DNA from 2 places in the Bacillus pfraonensis genome. Region 1 is predicted to be linked to the other one. Evidence: a T-box and tRNA genes for the amino acid it is inferred to sense, from the RefSeq annotation. Region 1 holds a T-box; the other holds one or more tRNA genes.
The links. The T-box of region 1 lies ahead of pheS (phenylalanine--tRNA ligase subunit alpha). A T-box ahead of a tRNA ligase gene usually reads a tRNA of that ligase, here a tRNA-Phe.

Region 1 (3,377 bases):
AATGTAGTTTGTAATATCAACTACGTTGCTAATTGGGCGAATGCCAGCTGCCATAAGGCGCGTTTGCATCCACATTGGTGATGGGCCGACTTTTACGTTTTTCACCATTTTCGCAATGTATAATGGGTTTTGCCCAGTTGCTTCTACACTTACAGAAATATAATCAGAAGTTTTTTCTGCTGATTCTTGTAAATCTACAGCTGGAAGCTTCACTTCACGGCCATAAATAGCAGCTACTTCATATGCAACACCTAACATGTTTAAGCAATCCGCACGGTTTGGAGTTAAACCAAGTTCTAGTACTTCATCATGTAAGTTTAAGATTTCAAGCGCATCTGCACCAACTTCAGCGTCACTTGGGAAGATAAAGATACCGTCTGCATATTCTTTCGCAACTAGTTTTCCGTCAATGCCAAGCTCTTGCAGGGCACAAACCATACCGTGAGAAGCTTCCCCGCGTAATTTTGCTTTTTTAATTTTGAAGTTACCAGGAAGAACAGCGCCAACTTTTGCAACTGGTACTTTTAATCCTTTTGCAATGTTAGGAGCACCGCAAATAATTTGTACTGGTTCTTCTTCACCGATGTCGATCAGACATTTACTTAATTTATCAGCTTCTGGGTGTTTTTCACATTCCAATACGTGACCAACAACAACACCTTTTACACCTTTGTTTAATACTTCAACGCCTTCTACTTCAATACCACTTTTCGTGATTTTATCTGCTAGTTCTTGTGCCGTTACATCTTTAATATCTACATACTCTTGTAACCAACGATATGATACGAACATATTTATCCTCTCCTTCCCTTACGCTCGTTTGAATTGTTGTAAGAAACGTACATCATTTGTATAGAAATGACGAATGTCATCAACGCCGTATTTCAACATTGCAATACGCTCTGCACCCATACCGAATGCGAAACCTTGATATTCTTTTGAATCATAGCCAGCCATTTCAAGTACGTTCGGATGAACCATACCCGCTCCTAAAATTTCAATCCAGCCAGTTCCTTTACATGTGCCGCAACCTTTTCCGTGACACATCATACAAGAAATATCCATCTCAACAGATGGCTCTGTGAATGGGAAGAAACTTGGACGAAGACGAATTTCACGATCTTCACCGAACATCTTTTTCACGAATACTTGCAGTGTACCTTTTAAGTCACTCATGCGAATGTTTTTGTCGATGACAAGACCTTCAATTTGCATGAACTGGTGTGAATGCGTTGCATCGTCATCATCACGGCGATACACTTTACCTGGGCAAATAATTTTAATTGGACCTTTTTCTTTATTATTTTCCATTGTTCTTGCTTGCACAGAAGATGTATGTGTGCGTAGTAATGTTTCTTCTGTAATGTAGAAAGTATCTTGCATATCACGCGCTGGGTGATCTTTTGGTAAGTTTAATGCTTCAAAGTTGTAATAGTCTTTCTCTACTTCTGTTCCTTCAGCTACTTCATACCCCATCCCGATAAATACATCTTCAATTTGTTCAACAACAGCTGTTAACGGATGGTGGCAACCTGTTTCTACAGGACGACCTGGTAATGTAACATCAATTGTTTCAGAAGCTAATTTTGCTTCGATTACTGCTTTTTCGATATTGTTAATTTTTTCTTCTAAACGCGTTTGAATTGCTTCACGCACTTCATTTACTAAAGCTCCCATACGTGGACGCTCTTCTGGAGATAATTTTCCCATGCCGCGTAATACTTCTGTAATCGGACCTTTTTTTCCTAAATACGCTACGCGTACATCGTTTAAGCCCTTTAGCTCTTTCGCTTCTTCAATCAGCTCTAACGCTTTTTGCTTTAGCTCTTTTAAACGTGCTTCCATTTGGAACCCTCCTAATTTTAAAAATAAAAAAACCTCGCTCCCTAAAAAGGGACGAGGTAAATTCGCGGTACCACCCTAAATTGACAGAACAAGTCTGCCCACTCAATTCATTATAACGGTCAGCTTTGACCGGAACGCCTTTACATATCAATGGTCCTGGCGTCAACTCCAGAGGTGAATTCACTTCCGTCTACCATAAGAATGCTTTCAGTCTACGGCACTCTCTCCCTATATGGCGATTTTGCAAGCTACTCTTCTCTATCAACGTTTTTCATTATTTTACTTTTATTATCTGTTCATTATGAACATGTACTTCAACTTATTATAAGAAGTTTTTTACCTGTTCGCAACTGGGCTTTGTAAATAATACGTTAAAATCCCTGCAGCAACCGCAACATTTAACGATTCTGCCCCGCCGTAAATCGGAATATACAAGTTTTGATCACATTTTGTAAGAATTTCTTGGCGCACACCATTTCCTTCGTTTCCTACAATTAATGCAAAACTTCCTTTCGGCGTTACTTCACCATATGGAACTCCGTTTTCAAGAGCTGTTCCGTATACAGGAACATTCTTTTCTTGTAACTTATCTACCCATTCTTCTAAGTTCCCTTTTACAATCGGTAAATGGAAGATAGAACCTTGTGTAGAACGAAGTACTTTACTATTATAAGCATCGACGCACCCTTCTCCAAGCACAACGGCATGAATACCAGCTGCATCAGCTGTACGAATAATTGTCCCTAAATTACCTGGGTCTTGTAGGCCATCTAATAATAAAAATTTCCCATCTGTAAGAGCGATTTCTTTCTCATGCTTCTCACAAACAGCAAATACACCTTGCGTCGTTTCTGTTTCACGAAGTACTTTTACAATTGCTTCCGGCACAATATACATTTCAACATCCGTAACCGCCCAATCTTTTGGAAGATCTGTCTGATCTGAGACAATAAGTTCTGTGACAACCCCTGCCTTTAAAGCTTCCTCGACTAAGTGGAATCCTTCTACAAAGAATAGGCCTTTTTTATCGCGCTCTTTTTTCGTCTGCAGCTTTTTCCACTGCTTTACGCGCGGATTTTGTACTGAATCAATGTTTTTCATAATATGTATTCCCTCTCTTCTTGTCTTCTCATTATAGCCTATTTTTCATACATATTTACATAAAAAAAAACAAAAACTAATGTCAGTTTCAATTCAGAAGAAGAGGTGAAAGTAATGAACTTTAATCTACGCGGCGCCGTATTAGCAAACGTTGCAGGAAATACACAAGGCGAATTACAAGAGACAATTGTAGAAGCAATTCAAAGCGGTGAAGAAAAAATGCTTCCAGGGCTTGGTGTTTTATTTGAAGTCATTTGGCAAAATGCCGACGAAAATGGAAAACATGAAATGTTAGAAACACTTGAGCAAGGGCTAAAAAAGTAAAGAATTAAAAATCACCTTGGCATGAGCTAGGGTGATTTTTATGTGCATAAAAAATTCTCTCCTCCTAAACATTTCTACTTTACTAACACAGCGTGATGGAGTACAAT
Region 2 (3,377 bases), on a different contig from region 1:
CTCCGGCATTCGTGGGTTCGATTCCCATCAGTCGCCCCATTTCTTTTAAAACAAATATAACATGCGGGTGTGGCGGAATTGGCAGACGCACCAGACTTAGGATCTGGCGCCTTTGGCGTGGGGGTTCGACTCCCTTCACCCGCACTTTTAATAAAATATCTCATAACATGTCTTGCGGAAGTAGTTCAGTGGTAGAATACAACCTTGCCAAGGTTGGGGTCGCGGGTTCGAATCCCGTCTTCCGCTCCAATTTTCAATATGACATGCCGGGGTGGCGGAACAGGCAGACGCACAGGACTTAAAATCCTGCGGTGGGTGACCACCGTGCGGGTTCGACCCCCGCCCTCGGCACCATATGCGCCCGTAGCTCAATTGGATAGAGCGTTTGACTACGGATCAAAAGGTTAGGGGTTCGAGTCCTCTCGGGCGCGCTTTTATTAACGGGAAGTGGCTCAGCTTGGTAGAGCACCTGGTTTGGGACCAGGGGGTCGCAGGTTCAAATCCTGTCTTCCCGATAGTTTTAAACATTATGGGGCCTTAGCTCAGCTGGGAGAGCGCCTGCCTTGCACGCAGGAGGTCAGCGGTTCGATCCCGCTAGGCTCCACTTATAACTTTATTATGGCGGTGTAGCTCAGCTGGCTAGAGCGTACGGTTCATACCCGTGAGGTCGGGGGTTCGATCCCCTCCGCCGCTACCATAAAGGACCTTTAGCTCAGCTGGTTAGAGCAGACGGCTCATAACCGTCCGGTCGTAGGTTCGAGTCCTACAAGGTCCACCATTTAAAGTAAATACCTGGAGGTATACCCAAGTCTGGCTGAAGGGATCGGTCTTGAAAACCGACAGGCGGCGAGAGTCGCGCGGGGGTTCGAATCCCTCTACCTCCTCCATTTTTTAAAAAGAATATTATATCGTCGCGGGGTGGAGCAGTCTGGTAGCTCGTCGGGCTCATAACCCGAAGGTCGCAGGTTCAAATCCTGTCCCCGCAACCAAATGGTCCCGTGGTGTAGTGGTTAACATGCCTGCCTGTCACGCAGGAGATCGCCGGTTCGACCCCGGTCGGGACCGCCATTACATAAAGGCTCGGTAGCTCAGTCGGTAGAGCAGAGGACTGAAAATCCTCGTGTCGGCGGTTCGATTCCGTCCCGAGCCACCATTTTGAAATAGCAAGCCGGCTTAGCTCAATTGGTAGAGCAACTGACTTGTAATCAGTAGGTTGGGGGTTCAAGTCCTCTAGCCGGCACCACTTTCAAAATGAGCCATTAGCTCAGTTGGTAGAGCATCTGACTTTTAATCAGAGGGTCGAAGGTTCGAGTCCTTCATGGCTCACCATTTATTTTATAATTTCATGCGGGTGTAGTTTAGTGGTAAAACAAGAGCCTTCCAAGCTCTGGTCGAGAGTTCGATTCTCTTCACCCGCTTTTCCATTGGGGGCCTATAGCTCAGCTGGTTAGAGCGCACGCCTGATAAGCGTGAGGTCGATGGTTCGAGTCCATTTAGGCCCACCATTATTCCGCAGTAGCTCAGTGGTAGAGCTATCGGCTGTTAACCGATCGGTCGTAGGTTCGAGTCCTACCTGCGGAGCCATATTATATAGAGAAGTACCCAAGTGGCTCAAGGGGCTCCCCTGCTAAGGGAGTAGATCGCTAACGCGGTGCGAGGGTTCGAATCCCTTCTTCTCTGCCAGAAATTGGCCCGTTGGTCAAGTGGTTAAGACACCGCCCTTTCACGGCGGTAACACGGGTTCGAATCCCGTACGGGTCATACTTAAAGAGATAGCATAATCTGCTATCTCTTTTTTCATTTTTAACAGTAATCAGATAGAAATCTCCTTCCTCAAGTACGTGCAGAAAAGAGTCAAGGTGGTAAGGATGGGACGTTCACGTTTCTGAAATACCATTGGCAACTAATAGTAAAAAAATAAAAATGGATAACAGGATAAAAAATATGCCATTAGATATAACACTGAATAGCATTATACTAACATTTTTTGTCTTAACTCCAAAAATTAAGCGACTATAAATCCAATATCTATGATAGTTAATAAAACAATGCTAATTCGCAAATCAGTATTTGGATATAATCTTGAGGTTACAAAAACAAATAGTGTAGCGATAAGTAAAGAAATAGTCCAAAGAATGGGTTTAGCTATTGTTTTGCTTTCCCGCATGTTATTCTCCATAGTATCACCTCTTTCCACTTTCTTAAATTATACAAGCCTTTCGTAACAGAAAGATAATCTTTTAGTTATAACAAATCATATATTTTTGATATTGAAACACGCTATAGAATGGAGTGATGGTATGGATTTTGAAACCTTGTATCGAACCTATCGGCCTTTAGTTTACTCTGTAGCATATCGCTTGCTTGGCTCTGTTAGTGATGCGGAAGATGTTGCGCAGGATATACTTATTAAAAGTCAACATGTGAACCAGGAATCAATTAGAAATATAAAAGCTTATTTCATTAAGATGACGACAAATCATTGTTTAAATATACTGCAATCGGCTCAGAAAAAGAGAGAAGTATATACAGGAGAATGGCTTCCTGAGCCGGAAATAGATACGATGAAACTAAATCCTATGGACACTATAATTCAAAACGAAAGAGTATCCTATGCATTTCTTGTACTGTTAGAGAATTTAACGCCTATTGAAAGAGCTGTATTTGTCTTAAGGGAAGCCCTCAGGTACGATTATCGAGAAGTAGCGGAGATTTTAAACAAATCAGAGGCAAATTGCCGAAAGATTTACAGCCGTTGCAAAGAGAAGATACGACACGAAATACCAGTACATCCACAACAATCGGATCATACAGAAAAAATGATACATACCTTTATCAGAGGCGCAGAAACAGGGAATTTTGAGGAATTTATTAATTTGCTGACAACAGATGCAACCCTTGTCACTGATGGAGGCGGTAAAGTGCGTGCAGCTATATTTCCGATTCTGGGTAAACAGCGTATCCAGACGTTTTTGGAGGCTATTGTTTCACGAGGATTTTTCCAATTGGATCTTCTTCCAACTATAATAAATGGTCAATTTGGTATTTTAGCAAGGAATAAAGGCCGTGCAGAGAAAGCCATATGTTTTGAATGGAATGAAAGCGGAGAATCCATTAGAAGAATCTTCATTGTAGTCAATCCTGATAAGTTGAAGTATATTCCAGTTCTATAGCATTTATAAAAAAGAGATTTTTTTAAAATCTCTTTTTTATTTTGTCACAAAACAAAAAGCTAATTTGTCTTATAAGTGACGGGATATAAAAGGGATGCTATGTATGTTTTTTATTAGAGCTTCTGTCATGAATTAAGGTATGTTACGGCAGATAGTGATTGTAAATCATTCATAAAAGACCTTGTTAAATATCCTGGTATAAAA

Region 2: it has a tRNA-Phe gene. The T-box ahead of pheS (phenylalanine--tRNA ligase subunit alpha) is inferred to sense a tRNA for this amino acid. The anticodon was not compared.

The regions. Positions count from the first base shown of each region.
Region 1 covers NZ_JAHCDO010000010.1:70,155-73,531, forward strand. The annotation lists gene pheT (phenylalanine--tRNA ligase subunit beta) at 1-792, opposite strand, end outside; gene pheS (phenylalanine--tRNA ligase subunit alpha) at 811-1,845, opposite strand; T-box leader at 1,890-2,119, opposite strand; gene KFD70_RS11510 (TrmH family RNA methyltransferase) at 2,182-2,946, opposite strand; gene sspI (small acid-soluble spore protein SspI) at 3,061-3,270, shown strand.
Region 2 covers NZ_JAHCDO010000072.1:3,636-7,012, reverse strand. The annotation lists tRNA gene KFD70_RS28630 (tRNA-His) at 1-39, shown strand, start outside; tRNA gene KFD70_RS28625 (tRNA-Leu) at 64-144, shown strand; tRNA gene KFD70_RS28620 (tRNA-Gly) at 175-249, shown strand; tRNA gene KFD70_RS28615 (tRNA-Leu) at 266-354, shown strand; tRNA gene KFD70_RS28610 (tRNA-Arg) at 358-431, shown strand; tRNA gene KFD70_RS28605 (tRNA-Pro) at 442-515, shown strand; tRNA gene KFD70_RS28600 (tRNA-Ala) at 532-604, shown strand; tRNA gene KFD70_RS28595 (tRNA-Met) at 621-697, shown strand; tRNA gene KFD70_RS28590 (tRNA-Ile) at 702-778, shown strand; tRNA gene KFD70_RS28585 (tRNA-Ser) at 795-887, shown strand; tRNA gene KFD70_RS28580 (tRNA-Met) at 913-989, shown strand; tRNA gene KFD70_RS28575 (tRNA-Asp) at 993-1,068, shown strand; tRNA gene KFD70_RS28570 (tRNA-Phe) at 1,078-1,153, shown strand; tRNA gene KFD70_RS28565 (tRNA-Thr) at 1,168-1,243, shown strand; tRNA gene KFD70_RS28560 (tRNA-Lys) at 1,254-1,329, shown strand; tRNA gene KFD70_RS28555 (tRNA-Gly) at 1,348-1,418, shown strand; tRNA gene KFD70_RS28550 (tRNA-Ile) at 1,429-1,505, shown strand; tRNA gene KFD70_RS28545 (tRNA-Asn) at 1,510-1,584, shown strand; tRNA gene KFD70_RS28540 (tRNA-Ser) at 1,593-1,683, shown strand; tRNA gene KFD70_RS28535 (tRNA-Glu) at 1,690-1,761, shown strand; gene KFD70_RS28530 (hypothetical protein) at 2,006-2,179, opposite strand; gene KFD70_RS28525 (RNA polymerase sigma-70 factor) at 2,301-3,173, shown strand.